One region of the Streptomyces sp. NPDC048419 genome, then DNA from elsewhere that is predicted to be linked to it. Evidence: riboswitches for the same ligand, from Rfam matches in the RefSeq annotation. Region 1 holds a riboswitch; each other region holds the start of a gene.

Region 1 (4,521 bases):
GCGAGCAACTGCGCGAGGTCGTCGAGGAGGAGGTCCCGGCGCGCGCCCTGATGGCCGCCTACCGGCTGCCGCACGACGGCACGCGCGCGTGCGACGCGGCCGACCTGGCGCTCACCGTCCTGGGCGGCGGCGAGTCCTCCCGCCTCTACAACCGGCTGGTACGGCGCGACCGTACGGCCGTCGCGGCCGGGTTCGGCCTGCTGCGCCTCGCCGGAGCCCCCTCGCTGGGCTGGCTGGACGTGAAGACGTCCGGTGACGTCGAGGTGCCGGTCATCGAGACCGCCATCGACGAGGAGCTCGCCCGGTTCGCCGAGGAGGGCCCGACGGCCGAGGAAATGGAGCGCGCCCAGGCCCAGTTGGAGCGCGAGTGGCTGGACCGGCTCGGCACGGTCGCGGGCCGCGCCGACGAACTGTGCCGGTTCGCCGTCCTGTTCGGCGACCCGCAGCTCGCCCTGACCGCCGTGCAGCGCGTCCTGGAGGTGACGCCCGAGGAGGTCCAGGAGGTCGCCAAGGCCCGCCTGCGCCCCGACAACCGCGCGGTGCTCGTCTACGAGCCCGTCTCGGCCGAGGCCGCCCAGGACGCGAATCCCCCAGAAGACCCCGAGGCCGAGGCCACGGTCGAGGCCGGCGACGACAACGAGGAGGCGGCCAAGTGAGCGAGCTCGCCACGATGGAGTTCCACCCGCAGCCCCAGGCCGGCGAGGCCAGGCCCTGGGCGTTCCCGGCCCCCGAGCGCGGCGCGCTCGGCAACGGCATGACCGTTCTGCGCTGCCACCGCCCCGGCCAGCAGGTCGTCGCGGTGGAGGTGTCCCTGGACGCGCCCCTGGAGGCCGAGCCGGCCGCCGTCGAGGGCGTCGCCACGATCATGGCGCGGGCCTTCTCGGAGGGCACCGACAAGCACTCCGCCGAGGAGTTCGCCGCCGAGCTGGAGCGCTGCGGCGCCACCCTCGACGCGCACGCCGATCACCCGGGCGTCCGTCTGAGCCTCGAAGTCCCGGTCTCCCGCCTGGCCAAGGCGCTCGGTCTGATGTCCGACGCCCTCAGGGCGCCCGCGTTCGCCGACAGCGAGGTGGAGCGGCTGGTCCGCAACCGTCTGGACGAGATCCCGCACGAGCTGGCCAACCCCTCCCGCCGTGCCGCCAAGGAACTCTCCAAGGAGCTGTTCCCGGCGACTTCGCGCATGTCGCGACCGCGCCAGGGCACCGAGGAGACGGTCGAGAAGATCGACGCCGCGGCCGTACGCGCCTTCTACGACCGCCATGTCCGGCCCGCCACCGCCACCACCGTGGTCGTCGGCGACCTGACCGGCATCGACCTGGACGCCCTGCTCGGGGACACCCTGGGCGCCTGGACGGGCACCCCGGCCGAGCCCCGTCCGGTACCGCCGGTGACCGCCGACGACACCGGGCGCGTGGTCATCGTGGACCGCCCCGGCGCCGTCCAGACCCAGTTGCTCATCGGCCGCGTCGGCGCCGACCGGCACGACCGCGTCTGGCCCGCGCAGGTGCTCGGCACGTACTGCCTGGGTGGCACCCTCACCTCCCGCCTGGACCGCGTCCTGCGCGAGGAGAAGGGCTACACCTACGGTGTGCGCGCGTTCGGCCAGGTCCTCAGGTCCGCCCCGGACGGCACGGGCGCAGCGATGCTCGCCATCAGCGGCTCCGTCGACACGCCCAACACGGGCCCGGCGCTCGGGGATCTGTGGGCGGTGCTGCGCACGCTGGCCGAGGGCGGCCTGACCGACGCCGAGCGTGACGTCGCCGTGCAGAACCTCGTCGGGGTGGCGCCGCTCAAGTACGAGACCGCCGCGGCCGTGGCGAGCACGCTGGCCGACCAGGTCGAGCAGCACCTGCCGGACGACTACCAGGCGACGCTGTATCAGCAGCTCGCCGCCACCGGCACGGTGGAGGCCACCGCGGCCGCCGTGAACGCCTTCCCGATGGACCGCCTGGTGACGGTCCTCGTCGGTGACGCGGCCCAGATCAAGGAGCCCGTCGAGGCTCTGGGCATCGGCGAAGTCACCGTGGTGTCCGCGGAGTAGGGACACGCGCGCGTGAGGGCCCTGGTGACCGATGAGTCACCAGGGCCCTTGTATGTCCGAATTGAGGGAGAGTTGCCTGTCTGCCCTGTGGGATGCGCTACAAAAGCCGAGTTCCGTTTGGGAATTGAAGACCGCTCTGCCTAGCGTCGTCCGGGCTGTTCGTCAGGCAGTGCGCCGCGCCCGCGGCACCGGACAGTCATCGCCGAGTCCCCGTACGGCGCAAGCCAGGGGAGCCGGGGACCCACCGCAGTCCCTGGGGTGAATCGGACGCCCGCGCGCAAGCGAGGGGGTCCGTAGGAGACCTTCCTGCTCCGAACCCGTCAGCTAACCCGGTAGGCGAGAGGGAAGGAAAGGACCAGCCAGTTCATGGCGTTCATCTGCGCCACCGGGAAGCACCGTCGTCCCAGCAGGATCAAGCGCGGCACCGTCCAGGCGGCCGGCGTCGCGGCCCTCGCCACCACCGGCATCGTCGGCGGTCTCGCCGCCCCCTCGTTCGCCGCGGAGAACTCTGCCGAGAACTCCGTCGAGCAGACCGGCCTCAACCCCGTCATCACCATCGGCAACACGATCGCAGCGAAGATCGACGCCCAGGCCGAGGCCCAGAAGAACGCCGCCGAGGAGGCCGCCCGCAAGAAGGCCGCCGAGGAGGCCGCGCGTCTGAAGGCCGCCGCGAAGGCCAAGGCGGAGCACGAGGCCAAGCAGCGCGCTGCCCGTGCCGCCGAGCGCAGGCGCCTGAACGGCTTCGTCGCCCCGATATCGAACTCGTACGTCTCGACGGGCTACAAGACCGGCGGCTCCCTGTGGTCCTCCGGCAGCCACACGGGCATCGACTTCCACGCCGCCAGCGGCACGACCGTCCACGCCGTCGGTGCCGGCACCGTCGTCCAGACCGGCTGGGGCGGCGCCTACGGCAACCAGATTGTCATCAAGATGCACGACGGCACGTACACCCAGTACGGCCACCTGTCGTCCATCGGTGTCTCGGTGGGCCAGACGGTCACCCCGGGGCAGCAGATAGGTCTCTCCGGTTCCACCGGCAACACCACCGGACCGCACCTGCACTTCGAGGCCCGCACGACGCCCGAGTACGGCTCGGACATCGACCCCGTCGCCTACCTGCGCTCGCACGGCGTCGACGTCTGACGCACCACCGCGCGATCTCCCCGAGGCCCCGGCTCCCGAGCCGGGGCCTTTCGGTGTTTCACCGGCCCCGTGTCCAAAAAATATGCATGGATTCCGGACCGCCGTCGGAAATTCCGGCCCGGTGCAATAGAGTCACCGGAACGCACGTCAATCATCGGCGTTTCGCGGGGATTAAGTCGGAGGTCCGTCATGCGTATTCCGGCGCACTCGGTGTGCACGGCGATCCGGGACGACATCGTCGCGGGTGTCTACGAGCGCGGCGGCCGGCTCACCGAGGAACTACTCGCCCGCCGCTACGGCGTCTCGCGCGTCCCCGTGCGTGAGGCGCTGCGCACCCTGGAGGCGGAGGGCTTCGTGGTGACCCGGCGGCACGCGGGCGCGTGCGTGGCGGAACCCAACGAGCAGGAGGCCGCCGACCTGCTGGAGATGCGCGTGCTCCTGGAGCCGCTCGCCGCCTCCCGTGCCGCGCAGCGGCGCACCGAGGCCCATCTCAAGGTCCTGCGCGGCCTGGTCAGGCTGGGGCAGGAGCGGGCCAGGCGCGGCAACAGCGAGGATCTGCGCTCCCTGGAGGGCTGGTTCCACGAGACGCTCGCCCAGGCCTCCGGCAGTCCCGCGCTGACCTCGATGCTGACCCAGCTGCGGCACAAGATCGCCTGGATGTACGCCGTGGAGGCGCCCGCCAGCCCCGTGGAGTCCTGGGCGGAGCACGGCGCGATCGTCGACGCCGTGGCCCGCGGCGACAGCGAGCGCGCGCGTGCGGTCACGACCCTGCACGCCGAGCGCTCCGGTGCGGTGCACCGGCCGCGGTTCGCCCTCGGCGGCGGTCGCACCGACCGTGTGAGGACCTCGCAACATGCCGTAAACGTGACGGGCCCGCGGCATTAACATGCGCGCCGTATACAAAGAGGGCGGAATTGGCCGGGGGGTTGTTTCCGCTGCCCGCGGCCGGGAATTCCACTGGTGTTGATCGGAATTTCTGCCTCCCTTGCGGAGGAAATGCGAAGGGCTCGCCCGGTAATTCGGACGAGCCCTTCGGTGGTGCCGTGATCAGACGGTCTCGGGGAGTTCCTCGAGGCCTTCGGAGACCAGCTTCGCCAGTCGGTCGAGGGCCGCGTCGGCGCCCTCGGCGCCGGAGGCGAGGACGATCTCCTCGCCACCCTGGGCGCCGAGGCCCAGGACGGCCAGCATGGAGGCCGCGTTGACGGCGTTGCCGTCGGCCTTGGCGATCGTCACCGGGATACCTGCGGCCGTGGCGGCCCGGACGAAGATGGAAGCGGGGCGGGCGTGGAGGCCCTCGGCCCAGCCGACGTTGACGCGGCGCTCAGCCATGTGATGCT
Region 2 (4,521 bases), on a different contig from region 1:
CCCACTTGCAGTCCTCGCGGCGGATCAGGCCGTCCTTCTCCAGCCGGGTCACGGCGTACGTCAGCCGGCTCCGGGTGATCTTCGTCTTCGCGGCCAGGTCGGTCATGCGCAGGCTGCGCTCAGGAGTCTCGGAGAGGTTGGCCAGGATGGAGTAGTACAGATGCGGCATGCCGGCGTCCTGCTGGAGCTGCCGGTCGATCGCGTCCTCCAGGAGGTGCGTCGCCGCGATGTACGCGCGCCAGGCGCGCTGCTCCTTCTCCGTGAGCCAGCGAGTCGTCATGCGTGCAGTGTAAGTTTGTTTCAAACTTTAACCAAGCCTGCCCGCCGCCGAGAGTGAGCGCGTCCGATGCCGTACCCCCACGTCCTGCTGTCCGCAGCCGTCTCCCTCGACGGCTACCTCGACGACACCGGCCCCGAACGCCTCCTGCTCTCCGGCCCCGCCGACTTCGACCGCGTGGACGAGGTGCGGGCCTCGGTCGACGCGATCCTCGTCGGCGCCGGCACCATCCGCGCCGACAACCCGCGGCTGCTGGTCAACTCGCCGCAGCGCAGGGCCGCCCGGGTGGCCGCCGGCCGGCCCGAGTACCCCCTCAAGGTCACCGTCAGCGGCTCCGGCGAACTGGACCCGGACGCCAAGTTCTGGCACACCGGCGGCGACAAGCTCCTCGTCACGACCGACAAGGGGGCCCAGCGGGCCCGCGCGCTCGGCCTCGCCGCCGACGTCGTCGCGCTCGGCCCCGACCTCGACTGGCGCACGCTCCTCGCGCATCTGCACGGCGAACGCGGCGTACGGCGCCTGATGGTCGAGGGCGGCGGCACGATCCACACCCAGCTGCTCCAGCAGGGCCTCGCCGACGAACTCCAGCTCGTCCTCGCCCCGCTCTTCGTGGGCGACCCGGACGCGCCCCGCCTCTTCGGCCCCGGCGCCTACCAGGGCGGCCGGCTGCGCCTGACGGAGACCCGGCGGATCGAGGACGTCGTCCTCATGCGCTACGAGCCCACCGCCCCCGGCGCCGGCCCCCTGCCCACCGCCGCCGACCACCACTGGCTGGCCCTCGCCTGCGAGCTGGCGGCGCTGTGCCCGCCCTCCCGCACGGCCTTCAGCGTGGGCGCGGTGATCGTCGCCGCCGACGGCACGGAACTCGCCCGCGGGCACTCGCGCGAGGACGGCGACCCCGTCGTGCACGCCGAGGAGGCGGCCCTGGTCAAGCTCGACCAGGCCGATCCGAGGCTGGCGTCGGCCACGGTCTACAGCAGCCTGGAGCCCTGCACCCACCGCGCGTCCCGGCCGAAGCCGTGCGCCCGGCTGATCCTCGACGCGGGCGTAGGGCGGGTGGTCACGGCCTGGCGGGAGCCCGACACCTTCGTCGCGGACGCGGACGGCAGCGGCCTGCTGGCGGCCGAGGGCGTGGAGGTGGTCGTGCTGGAGGAACACGAGGAGCAGGCCAAGGCGCCGAACCGCCATCTGCCGGGCTTCTGAGCCGTGGCGTCGACGACCCCGCGGATGGCGTATGCTGGTGTCACACCGACGCGGGGTGGAGCAGCTCGGTAGCTCGCTGGGCTCATAACCCAGAGGTCGCAGGTTCAAATCCTGTCCCCGCTACTCAAGGCTCAGGGCCGGAATCCGGAAACGGATTCCGGCCCTGAGTGTTTCCCGCCCAGGAGTGTCCTTCGGGATGCCGGCACAGGGGCTCGTCACATGTGGTGACCGGGCGACCGCTTTCCGCATAACGACTGACACACCGTCAGAACGGGCGGGGTTTACGGGGTGAGGTCAACTCGCCCGTTTTTCGCCTCTCTTGGTCCGTACGTCCAGGCCAAGAAGCATTAATGATCAAGCAGAACAGCTTGGAATCAGCACCCCGCGTCTATTAACGTTCGATAACGCAGCGCGGTCGTCCCAGCCGTCACAAGAGTCGGCTCCGTGCGCACGCGCCGAATCCCGCAAGGGAACCGGGGAACCACCACCCAGGGGTGAATCGCATGGATACCGCCGTGGAGGCACGGCTGGTATACGCGCGTAGGAGACCTTCCTGCTCCGAACCCGTCAGCTAACCCGGTAGGCGAGAAGGAAGGAAAGGAGCGCGCCCACGTGGCGTCCAACCCGCCTGCCCCGGCAGCACCGTTCGTGCCGAGCACCGAGCCCTTCGGCTTCCCCGGTCCCCGTTCCGACGAGGGTCCGTGGGAGGAGTGGAACCCCACCGAGGAGTCCCTCCAGCCGGTCCGCGGCCGGCACCGTGTCGCCAAGCAGCGCGGCGGTGGACTCGCCCGCAGCTCCACGGTCCTCGGCGTCGGCGTCATAGCCGCCGTCGGCGCGGGCGGCATGGCCAGCGCCAACACCGGCAAGCCGCCGGTTTCCATCTCCATGCCCGACCTGGGCTCCGTGGGCCACATGTTCGGCGGCTCCACCGAGACACCCAAGGGCTCGGCCACCGCGCTCAGCACTGTCGGGGTGACCACCAAGGACACCGACCAGGGCGCCAAGGACGCCGGTCAGGCGCTGCGCGACCGCATCATGGCGCAGGCCGAGAGCCAGCAGGTGCAGGTCGACAGCAAGGCCCGGTCCGTCACCGAGGCGGCCATCGCCAAGCAGGCCGGCGACGCCGCCGAGAAGGCGGAGAAGGAGGCCGCGGCCAAGGCCGCCGCCGCCAAGGAGAAGGCCGAGGCGAAGGCCAAGAAGGCGGCCGAGGCCGCGCGTCTGGCCGAACTGGCCAAGCAGTACAAGCTTCCGGTCGTGTCCTACACGATCACCGGCACCTTCGGGCAGCCCGGCTCCATGTGGTCCTCCGGCTACCACACGGGCCTCGACTTCGCCGCCCCCACGGGCACGCCCATCAAGGCCGTCCACAGCGGCAAGGTGACCGAGGCCGGCTGGGCCGGGGCCTACGGCTACCGCACGATCATGACCCTCGACGACGGCACGGAGCTGTGGTTCTGCCACCAGTCGTCGATCAGCGTGAGCGTGGGCCAGCAGGTCAGCACGGGCGAGGTCATCGGCCGGATCGGCGCCACCGGCAATGTGACCGGGCCGCACCTGCACCTCGAGGTCCACCCGAACGGCCAGGCCGAGGGCATCGACCCGATGACGTGGCTGCGCGGCAAGGGCCTCACCCCCTGATCCACGCCCGGACCCCGGTGGTCCTGGCGGCCTCCCCCCGACGTCAGGGCTGCCGGCGGACGTGCGCGCGTCCGCCGGTCGCACGCTCCGTGTTCACGTGATCTTTGCGGCGCCGACGGAATGGGCCGCTCCGGCGCATTCGTTGGCGTAAGGCATGACGTCCCCTACTCTGCGCCGGCTCGGCTCCTCCGGCCTCGAGGTCTTCCCGCGCTGCCTCGGCGGCAACGTCTTCGGCTGGACCGCCGACGAGGCCACGTCCTGCTCGACGCCTACGCGGCCGCCGGCGGCAACTTCCTCGACACCGCCGACTCCTACTCGGCGTGGATCGACGGCAACCAGGGCGGCGAGTCCGAGACGATCATCGGGTGGGGGTCCCCCCGCTCGAGCGGAGCCGAGAGTGCGGGAGGGGCAGGGCGCGCGGCAACCGCGACGACGTGGTCATCGCGACCAAGGTCAGCGGGCACCCCGAGTTCCCGGGCCTGACGGCCGCCAACATCAAGGCCGCCGCGGACGCCTCCCCGCGCCGCCTGGACACCGATCACATCGACCTCTACTACACGCACTTCGACAAGCCGGAGGTGCCGGTCGAGGAGATCGTCGGCGCACTCGACGAACTGGTGCGGGCCGGCAAGATGCGGCACATCGCCGCCTCCCACATCTCGGCCGACCGGCTGCGCGCGTCGCTGGACTTCTCCGACCGCGAGGGCCTGGCCAAGTACGTGGCATTGCAGCCCCACTACAACCTGGTCCCACGCGACACCTACGAGGGCGAGCTCCAGGACGTGGCAGCGCGCTACGGCCTCGCGGCCGTCCCGTACTACGCCCTCGCCGCGGGCTTCCTCACCGGCAAGTACCGGCCCGGCACCCGGTCGACGGCGCCCGGGCGGGCCGGGTGGCGCAGTACCTGGGCAGCGAGCGGGGGCAGCGGGTCCTGACGGCGCTCGACGAGATCGCCCGCGCGCACGACGCCCAGGTGCCCGCGGTCGCCCTGGCCTGGCTCACCGCTCAGCCGACGGTCGCCGCACCGATCGCGTCCGCCCGCACGGTGGAGCAGCTGCCGGCGCTGCTGGAGGTGGGGGAGCTGACCCTCACGGAGGCGGAGGTCGCGCGGCTGACGAAGGCGTCGGCCTGATCACACGGGCGGGCGGACCCTACGACTGGTACGGGTTGTACGCGGGGTTCGGTATCGCGGGGTATCCGTACACCCCGTACACCGGCCAGGGCGGCGCGACCACGGGGACCGCGGGCGCCGTCGCGCGCGCCGCGTAGTCCAGCGCCGGACGCGACACCTCGCGCCGCCGCCACAGCTCGTACAGCAACTCCCGTTCCCTCACGACGAAGTCCGCGCCGGCGCGGCCGCACCGGCCCCGGTGCCGCAGGAAGGCCAGCGAGGTCGCGTACGC
Region 3 (4,521 bases), on a different contig from region 1:
ACCCGGTCGAGGGCGGCCCCCGCTTCGTGCGTCCCGCCCTGTCGGTCCGCACCGAGGAGCGGCGCGGAACGGAGTGGCACTTCGAGGCCCACGACTCCGAGCCCGGCGCCGACGGCGGGCTGCGGCTGCGCTTCCGCGACGGCGGGCTGACGATCACGCTGCACTACCGGATCCGGCACGACGTCGTGGAGCGCTGGGTGAGCCTCGGCAACGAGGGGCCCGCGCTGGAGCTGCTGCGGGCCGATGCGGCGACCTGGACCCTTCCCGAGCGTGTGGGCTGGCGGCTGTCACAGCTGCATGGGCGCTGGGCCGCCGAGTCCCGGCCGGCCGCCTCGCCCCTCACCTACGGCGAGAAGGTCGTCGGCAGCCGCCGCGGCCACACCGGGCACCAGCATCTGCCCTGGGTCGCCCTCGACACCGATGCGACCGAGGAGCACGGCGAGGTCTACGGCTGCGCGCTCGGCTGGTCCGGCTCCTGGCGGATAGCCGTGGCACAGCTGCCGGACGCGCGCGTGCAGATCACCGGCGGTGCCGGGCACGACGACTCCGGACTGCTGCGTCTGGAGTCGGGACAGTCGTACACGACACCTGTCTTCGCCGGCCTGTGGAGCGACGGCGGCTTCGGGGGTGCGAGCCGCGCCTGGCACGCCTACCAGCGCGCGTACGTGATCCCGCACGCGGACCGGGACCGGCCGGTGCTGTTCAACTCCTGGGAGGCCACGGAGTTCGACATCTCCGAGGAGCAGCAGTCCGCCCTCGCCCGGCGGGCCGCCGCGATCGGCGTCGAGCTGTTCGTCGTCGACGACGGCTGGTTCGGCAGACGCACCAGCGACCGGGCCGGACTCGGCGACTGGACGCCCAACCCCGACCGCTTCCCGAAGGGGCTGAAGCCCCTGGCGGATCATGTGCACTCCCTCGGCATGCAGTTCGGCATCTGGGTCGAGCCCGAGATGGTCAACCCGGACAGCGACCTGTACCGCGAGCACCCCGACTGGGTCCAGTTCCAAGCGGGACGAAAGAGGACGGAACTGCGCAATCAGCTCGTACTGAACCTGGCCCGCGAGGACGTCCAGGACTATCTGTGGCAGCAGCTCGACACGCTGCTCTCCAGTGCCCCGATCGACTACGTGAAGTGGGACTTCAACCGCGCCTTCACCGATGCGGGCTGGCCCGGCGAGCCCTATCCGCAGCGGCTGTGGACCGACCATGTCCACGCCCTGTACGCGCTGTTGGACCGGCTGCGCGCGGCCCACCCCGGTGTCGCCTTCGAGTCGTGCTCGGGCGGCGGCGGCCGCATCGACCTCGGGATCATGAGCCGCACGGACCAGGTGTGGACGTCCGACAACACCGACCCGCTCGACCGGCTCGCCATCCAGCACGGCTTCAGCCAGATCCACCCCGCGCGCGTGATGGCCGCCTGGGTGACCGACAGTCCCAACACCCAGCTCAACGGCCGAGTGAGCTCGCTGCGCTTCCGCTTCGTCAGCTCCATGGCCGGCGTGCTCGGCGTCGGCGGCGACCTCACCCGCTGGAGCGAGGAGGAGCTGGCCGAGGCGGGGGAGTGGGTCGCCCTCTACAAGGAGATCCGCCCTCTGGTGCAGCACGGCGACCTGTACCGGCTGCGGCCGCCGACGGGCGGGCTGAGCGCGGTGCAGTACGTGCGCGGGGACGAGGCGGTCGTCCTCGCCTGGCTCCAGGCGCAGAGCTACGGCGAGCCCGTGCCCGCGCTGCGGCTGAAGGGTCTCGACCCGGCAGCCTCGTACGAATGCCCTGAAACGGGCGAAATCCATAGAGGTGCCGTACTTCTGCATCACGGATTGCGCACCGGCCTGCGAGGCGATCTCGACGCGGCGGTCTTCCGGCTGCGCCGCATGTGAGCGTTGTGTCCGTATTGGGGCATTGGTGTAACTCGCTCCGGAATAAGGCCTCCTGGCGGGAAGGCGCGTGAGGAGCGTCATATCCGTGACCGAACGTGGTCCGTCATGTTCACGTAATTCACGTGCTTCACAAGGGAATTCGACGGGAAGACGCTCCCGTAATCCACGCAGGGTCACCACTATTTCCCATTAAGGATCAACAGAAACGCTTTCACAGGGAACCGTCACTTGTCCCTTTGCGTCTTCGTCGCTTACGTTCGCCACCGATCCGGACGGACGCCCAATCCTGCCGCTGCCCGGTGCCCGCACAACTCACCCGTGAACGGCAGGAACGGGGGACCCACAGGTATGACCGCCTGTTCCGGTTCCCGGAACGGCTTGGGGTAAAGCCGCGTCAAACGCGCGGCCGGGCATCTCCAGTCCGCACCCGACAGCTCACCTCGTAGGCGCCGGAGAGGAATTCGTCATGCCCGCGAAGGGTAAGCACCGCCGTCCGAAGTCCCTGCGCTTCACCCGCACCATCGCCGTAGCCGGAACCGGTGGCGCCGCGCTCGCGCTCCCGCTGATGGGTGCCACCGGCGCCCACGCCGCCACTGCGGACTCCGTTTCCCAGTCGGTTTCGCAAAAGGCCGTCCAGTCCCTTCCGGGTGCCGAGAAGAAGGCCACCGAGAAGAAGAGTGCCGTGAATCACAACGGCGTTCGGACCTATTCGGTACGGTCCGGCGACTATCTCTCGAAGATCGCCGATGAGCAGCACGTGGCCGGTGGCTGGAAGAAGGTCTACTCGGACAACCGCCAGGCCGTCGGCGACGACCCGTCGCTGATCCACCCGGGCCTGAAGCTCACGCTCGGCAAGAAGGCCGCTCCGGACGCCACCAAGTCCTCGGCCGCCCCGAAGGCCTCGGCCAAGAAGCCAGCCGTCAAGAAGTCGGCCGTCAAGAAGTCGACGGTGAAGAAGACCACCGCGACGCAGGCCTCCGAGACCACCGGCAGCGGCTTCACCCTCCCGGTGAACAGCTCCGCCATCGGCACCGGCTACAAGGTGGCCGGCAGCATGTGGTCCAGCGGCTACCACACCGGCGTCGACTTCGTCGTCCCGACCGGCACCACCGTCAAGGCGGTCGGCACCGGCACGGTCGTCTCCGCCGGCTGGGGCGGTGCGTACGGCAACCAGGTCATCATCAAGCTGGCCGACGGCCACTACGCGCAGTACGGCCACCTGTCCCAGATATCCGTCTCGGCCGGCCAGGCCGTGACCGCGGGACAGCAGCTCGGCCTCTCCGGCGCGACCGGCAACGTGACCGGCCCGCACCTGCACTTCGAGATCCGCACCACGCCGAACTACGGCTCCGACGTGGACCCGGTCTCCTACCTCCGCTCGAAGGGCGTCACCGTCGGCTGACCCCCCGGCGGCAACCTGCCTGACACGCCACCGAAGGCCGGACCCTCGATCCCCGGGTCCGGCCTTCGGTATGTCCGCGCACAGGTGCGGCAGTTGAGACGGCAACAGCGCCGGCCAGGTGGTTATTCCGAGCTTGGCGAACACTTTAGAAGTGTCTTATCTCACCGCCCGTCAAGCCCTTCTGACGCTTTCTTACGGTCGCGTAGGTCACATTCGAAGGTGGATCATCGGTCGATGTGGCAGACGATTCGAAGAGTGACAGCAGAGCAGTGATCGGGTCGTACGTTGCGGTGGGGGACAGCTTCACCGAGGGCGTCGGCGACCCCGGCCCCGACGGGGCGTTCGTCGGCTGGGCCGACCGTTTCGCGGTGCTCCTCGCGGACCGCCGACCCGAGGGCGACTTCGGCTACACGAACCTGGCGGTGCGCGGGAAACTGCTCGACCAGATCGTGGCGGACCAGGTGCCCCAGGCGATCGCCCTGAAGCCGGAACTGATCTCCTTCTGCGCGGGCGGCAACGACATCATCCGGCCCGGCACCGACCCCGACGAGGTCGCCGAGCGCTTCGAGCGGGCCGTCGTCCGGCTCACCGACGTCGCCGGCACCGTCATGGTGACGACCGGGTTCGACACCCGGGGCGTCCCCGTGCTCAAGCACCTGCGCGGCAAGATCGCCACCTACAACGGCCATGTCCGGGCCATCGCGGACCGCTACGGCTGTCCGGTGCTCGACCTGTGGTCCCTCAAGACCGTGCAGGATCGCCGGGCCTGGGACGGCGACCGGCTCCACCTCTCGCCCGAGGGGCACACGCGCGTGGCGCTGCGGGCCGGGCAGGTCCTCGGCCTTCAGGTGCCGGCCGACCCGGACCAGCCCTGGCCGCCGCTCCCGCACCGCGGCGCCCTGGAGATCCGCCGGGACGACGTGCACTGGGCGCGCGAGTACCTGGTGCCCTGGATCGGCCGCCGGCTGCGCGGCGAGTCCTCCGGGGACCACGTCACGGCCAAGGGGACGCTGTCGCCGAACGACATCAAGATGCGGATCTCCAAGGTGGCTTGAGGCCGCGGAGGCCGACCAGGGTGACCTGAGCCCCCGCCCCGGGCGGGGGCTCAGCGCTCGGAGGCCGTCAACGCCTTCCGCTCCAGGCCCAGTTCGCGCGCCAGGGCCTCGTCCACCCACTCCTGCGCCCGCGCGCGGGAGATCGCACCGGCGTACGACGTCATCTGCACGGCGAGCCCGTCGAGCA
Region 4 (4,521 bases), on a different contig from region 1:
GACAGCCGCCCGTCCGCGAGCGCCTGACGTGCGTCGGCGTAGCGGGTGACCAGCCAGGCCTCGACCCCGCTGGGCAGCTTCGTCCGGTGGACGGGGGCGTGCTCGCGCAGCCAGGCGTAGGCCGGATACGGGTCCGAGGCGAATTCCCAGGTGAAGAGTTCGGGGGCGGGGTTCGGGACGTTCACAGCACGACCGTATCGGCACCGGCCGGTGGCCGGACCACCGCGCGGAACCGGTCAAAGATGACACGCTTTCAACTATGTGATCTTCACGTGATCTACGCGGCATTAACTTGTGACAAGTGATCGTCAGCCGATACGTTCACCCACCAGTGCGCTGTGCCGATCACCATGCGCCGCGCCGGTCAATGCTGTCTCCGAAAGGCCCTTGCATGCTCTCCGGGAACGGTCGACACCGTCGCCCCCGCCAGGCTCCCGCCCTCATCGTCGCGGCCGGTGTGACCGGCTCCGCGATCGCCATCCCGCTCCTCGCCGCCTCCGGCGCGAGCGCCGCCGACGGCGGCAGCACGTGGGACAAGGTGGCGCAGTGCGAGACCGGCGGAGCCTGGAGCCAGGACAACGGCAACGGCCGCTACGGCGGCCTTCAGCTGACCCAGGACGACTGGGACAGGTACGGCGGTCTCGACTACGCCACCCGGCCCGACCTGGCCAGCCGCAACCAGCAGATCGCCGTCGCCCAGAAGGTCCTGGCGGACCAGGGCGTGGGCGCGTTCCACACCTGCGGGCTGACCACCGGGCTGAGCAAGGACTCGGACTCGGCGGACATCGACACCGGTGTGCTGGACGGCGGTTCCGATTCGTCCGACTCCTCCGGGACGTCCGGTTCCCTCGGTCTGTCCAACTCCTCGGGCAACTCGTCCGATGAGTCCTCTTCGTCGGATTCGTCTGGCGACTCGTCCGCGGACGAGTCCTCGAGCCCGTCCCCGTCGGCCTCCACCGACAAGACGGACAACTCCACCGAATCCGATGCATCCGCCTCGCCGTCCAAGTCTCCGCCCCATCGCGCCCCGAGCGCCTCGCAGGGGAGTGACAGCTCACCCACAGACCGGGCGAAGAGGGACGAGTCGGACAACTCCGAGCAGTCGGCGGGCTCTTGGAGCCTGGTCGACACCGGTGCGCTCGGCGGCGGCCGTCACCGTGGCGCGAGCGCCGACGAGGTGAAGGCCGACAGCCGGACGGGCGACACCTACACGGTCCACGCCGGCGACACTCTCGCGTCCATCGCCGACTCCCGTGACGTCAGCGGCGGATGGCGTGCGCTGTACGCCGAGAACAAGAAGGCCATCGGCGCCGACCCGAACCAGATCGTGGCCGGTCAGACCCTGCGACTCGGTAGCGAATAGGGCGAAAACCAACGGGAGTTCACGTCACACTTCGCTCGGTAATGTCCGGTTTGGTGAAAGTGTGGGATGAGTCTCAGAAGCCCTGATCGTCTTTGAATTTCCGCGGACCGCGTGTCTACGGTCTTCACCGCTCGTCAACACGAGCCCCGTCTGCCGCAACGCCGAATCCTGCCAGCGGCCGCACGGGAACAGTCGTCGCGTCAAGCGCCGTAGGCAGGAGCGGGGGACCCAAGGTAAGTGCCCCACCGGGAAGTTGCCGGTGGCGGCTTGGGGTGTAGCCGTGCCGAGCGAGAGCGAGGCGCGACCGGGCAACTCAACCGGCCCGAACCCGACAGCTCACCTCGCAGGCGTCGGTGAGGGGATCAACCATGCTGTTTTCCGGTCAGGGCAAGCACCGTCGTCCTTCCAAGGCCACCCGGGTCGCCGCGTTCGCCGGCATCACCGGTGTCGCCATCGCCGCCCCGCTGATGGCGGCCGGCAACGCCTCGGCCGCCACCGCCTCCGAGTGGGACAAGGTCGCCCAGTGCGAGTCCGGCGGCAACTGGTCCATCAACACCGGCAACGGCTACTACGGCGGTCTGCAGTTCTCCGCCTCCACCTGGGCCGCGTACGGCGGCACCGCCTACGCCCCGCAGGCCAACCAGGCCTCCAAGTCGGCGCAGATAGCCGTCGCCGAGAAGGTTCTCGCCGCGCAGGGCAAGGGTGCCTGGCCGGTCTGCGGCACGGGCCTGTCCGGCGCCGCCTACAACGGTGCCGCCGCCTCGAAGCCGAGCACCACCACCCACTCCGACTCGCAGGCCGCCTCCCGCTCCTCCGAGCGTCCGGCCGCGAAGTCGCAGAAGAGCCAGAAGACCGTCACCACCCCGACCGGCAAGAAGGTCAAGAAGGGCGACGGCGAGTACAAGGTCGTCAAGGGTGACACCCTGAGCACCATCGCCACGAAGCACCACGTCGCCGGTGGCTGGTCGAAGCTGTTCAAGCTGAACAAGGACATCGTCCAGAACGCCGACCTCATCTACCCGGGCCAGCAGCTGCACCTCAAGTGACAGCGGGCCGGTAGCCGGACCCCAGCGCCCTGACAGCCGTGTCCTCCAGCATGGAGGACACGTGAGGGTCCGCCCCCGTCCCCACGGTCTCCCCGCCTCGGTGCGTGTTCCCCCGTACGCACCGGGGCGGGGCTTTTTGTGCCCCGCGCGCGTGCTTCCGCGCCGGTTTTTGTTCCGTTCGGAAACAATTTACTCTCGGTTCTGCTCAAGGGGTGGGCGACCGGCTGGCCGATCGGCCTCGGGCGGTTAGGCTCGTCTCGCAGCGCCACCGCGCTACTGCCGTAGTCGCGTCACATCCATGAAGGAGATGCTCGTGCCGTCCATCGACGTCGTCGTAGCCCGGGAAATCCTGGACTCCCGAGGCAACCCCACGGTCGAGGTCGAGGTCGGCCTCGACGACGGCAGCACGGGTCGTGCCGCCGTCCCGTCCGGCGCCTCCACGGGTGCCTTCGAGGCCATCGAGCTCCGCGACGGCGACCCCAACCGCTACCAGGGCAAGGGCGTCGAGAAGGCCGTCCTCGCCGTGATCGAGCAGATCGGCCCGGAGCTGGTCGGCTACGACGCCACCGAGCAGCGCCTGATCGACCAGGCGATGTTCGACCTGGACGCCACCGACAACAAGGGCTCGCTCGGCGCCAACGCCATCCTCGGCGTCTCCCTCGCCGTGGCCCACGCCGCCTCCGAGGCCAGCGACCTGCCGCTCTTCCGCTACCTGGGCGGCCCGAACGCGCACCTGCTGCCGGTGCCGATGATGAACATCCTGAACGGTGGGTCGCACGCCGACTCGAACGTCGACATCCAGGAGTTCATGATCGCCCCGATCGGCGCGGAGTCCTTCTCCGAGGCGCTGCGCTGGGGCACCGAGGTCTACCACACCCTCAAGAAGGTGCTGAAGAGCAAGGGCCTGGCCACCGGCCTCGGCGACGAGGGCGGCTTCGCCCCGAACCTCGGCTCCAACCGCGAGGCCCTCGACCTCATCCTCGAGGCCATCAAGGAAGCCGGTTACGCCCCCGGCGAGCAGATCGCCCTCGCGCTCGACGTCGCCGCCTCCGAGTTCTACAAGGACGGCAAGTACCTCTTCGAGGGCAAGGAGCGCTCCGCCGCCGAGATGACGGAGTACTACGAGGAGCTCGTCGCGGCCTACCCGCTCGTCTCCGTCGAGGACCCGCTGTTCGAGGACGACTGGGCCGGCTGGAAGGTCCTCACGGACAAGCTCGGCGACAAGGTCCAGATCGTCGGCGACGACCTGTTCGTCACCAACCCGGAGCGCCTGGCCCGCGGCATCGACGACGGCGCCGCCAACGCGCTGCTCGTCAAGGTCAACCAGATCGGCTCGCTGACCGAGACCCTGGACGCCGTCGAGCTGGCCCAGCGCAACGGCTTCAAGTGCATGATGTCCCACCGCTCCGGCGAGACCGAGGACGTCACCATCGCCGACCTCGCGGTCGCCACCAACTGCGGCCAGATCAAGACCGGCGCCCCGGCCCGCTCCGAGCGCGTCGCCAAGTACAACCAGCTGCTGCGCATCGAGGAGATCCTGGACGACGCCGCGGTGTACGCCGGCCGCAGCGCCTTCCCCCGCTTCAAGGGCTGACCAACCTCCGGGCCTGACCAACTTCGAGGGCCCTTCGTGGTCAAGCCCGAGCCAGTCGTACGTACGTCCCCGTACCGGTCCCGTACCGTGTGCGGGGACGTACGCACGTGTGACCGGGAGGCGGGGACATGGCCGTGAAGGACCGGGACCGGTTCTCGACCGCGACCAGGATCAAGCTGCTCGGCGAGCAGACGGCGGCCCGTGTCTACCGTTCGCAGACCAAGCGGCAGGCCCGCCGCTCGCGCCTGACCGGTCGCGCGGCCCTGCTCGCCCTGGTCGTGTGCTCCCTGGTCGTGGCCCTCGCGTATCCCATAAGGCAGTACGTCTCCCAGCGCTCGGAGATCTCCGATCTCCAGCGGCAGAAGCAGCAGGCCCGCGAGCGGGTCGAGCAGCTGCGCGACCTCAAGGCGCGCTGGCAGGACGACTCCTACGCCGAGCAGCAGATCCGGCAGCGGCTGCACTACGTGATGCCGGGCGAGACGGGCTACGTCGTCATCGACCCGAACGCGGCCAAGCAG

Evidence for each region. A riboswitch is a leader RNA that binds a small molecule or an ion and turns the genes downstream of it on or off. The one in region 1 is predicted to bind cyclic di-AMP.
Region 2: it holds a riboswitch for cyclic di-AMP, as region 1 does, so the genes downstream of both, ACGFYN_RS16850 (M23 family metallopeptidase) here and ACGFYN_RS03450 (M23 family metallopeptidase) in region 1, are expected to answer to the same signal.
Region 3: it holds a riboswitch for cyclic di-AMP, as region 1 does, so the genes downstream of both, ACGFYN_RS29695 (peptidoglycan DD-metalloendopeptidase family protein) here and ACGFYN_RS03450 (M23 family metallopeptidase) in region 1, are expected to answer to the same signal.
Region 4: it holds a riboswitch for cyclic di-AMP, as region 1 does, so the genes downstream of both, ACGFYN_RS27660 (transglycosylase family protein) here and ACGFYN_RS03450 (M23 family metallopeptidase) in region 1, are expected to answer to the same signal.

Annotation. Positions count from the first base shown of each region.
Region 1 covers NZ_JBICXT010000001.1:795,335-799,855, reverse strand. Annotated here, with positions in the region: gene ACGFYN_RS03460 (M16 family metallopeptidase) at 1-656, shown strand, start outside; gene ACGFYN_RS03455 (M16 family metallopeptidase) at 653-2,041, shown strand; cyclic di-AMP (ydaO/yuaA leader) riboswitch at 2,232-2,395, shown strand; gene ACGFYN_RS03450 (M23 family metallopeptidase) at 2,408-3,184, shown strand; gene ACGFYN_RS03445 (GntR family transcriptional regulator) at 3,374-4,069, shown strand; gene ACGFYN_RS03440 (HPr family phosphocarrier protein) at 4,232-4,513, opposite strand.
Region 2 covers NZ_JBICXT010000006.1:350,438-354,958, forward strand. Annotated here, with positions in the region: gene ACGFYN_RS16835 (MarR family winged helix-turn-helix transcriptional regulator) at 1-280, opposite strand, end outside; gene ACGFYN_RS16840 (dihydrofolate reductase family protein) at 347-1,480, shown strand; tRNA gene ACGFYN_RS16845 (tRNA-Met) at 1,530-1,603, shown strand; cyclic di-AMP (ydaO/yuaA leader) riboswitch at 1,924-2,081, shown strand; gene ACGFYN_RS16850 (M23 family metallopeptidase) at 2,093-3,118, shown strand; partial or broken gene ACGFYN_RS16855 (aldo/keto reductase) at 3,273-4,250, shown strand; gene ACGFYN_RS16860 (PrsW family intramembrane metalloprotease) at 4,270-4,521, opposite strand, start outside.
Region 3 covers NZ_JBICXT010000016.1:74,343-78,863, forward strand. Annotated here, with positions in the region: gene ACGFYN_RS29690 (alpha-galactosidase) at 1-1,877, shown strand, start outside; cyclic di-AMP (ydaO/yuaA leader) riboswitch at 2,155-2,339, shown strand; gene ACGFYN_RS29695 (peptidoglycan DD-metalloendopeptidase family protein) at 2,344-3,279, shown strand; gene ACGFYN_RS29700 (SGNH/GDSL hydrolase family protein) at 3,549-4,334, shown strand; gene ACGFYN_RS29705 (TetR/AcrR family transcriptional regulator) at 4,385-4,521, opposite strand, start outside.
Region 4 covers NZ_JBICXT010000014.1:151,038-155,558, forward strand. Annotated here, with positions in the region: gene ACGFYN_RS27650 (cytochrome P450) at 1-185, opposite strand, end outside; gene ACGFYN_RS27655 (transglycosylase family protein) at 392-1,363, shown strand; cyclic di-AMP (ydaO/yuaA leader) riboswitch at 1,559-1,728, shown strand; gene ACGFYN_RS27660 (transglycosylase family protein) at 1,732-2,409, shown strand; gene eno (phosphopyruvate hydratase) at 2,717-4,003, shown strand; gene ACGFYN_RS27670 (septum formation initiator family protein) at 4,132-4,521, shown strand, end outside.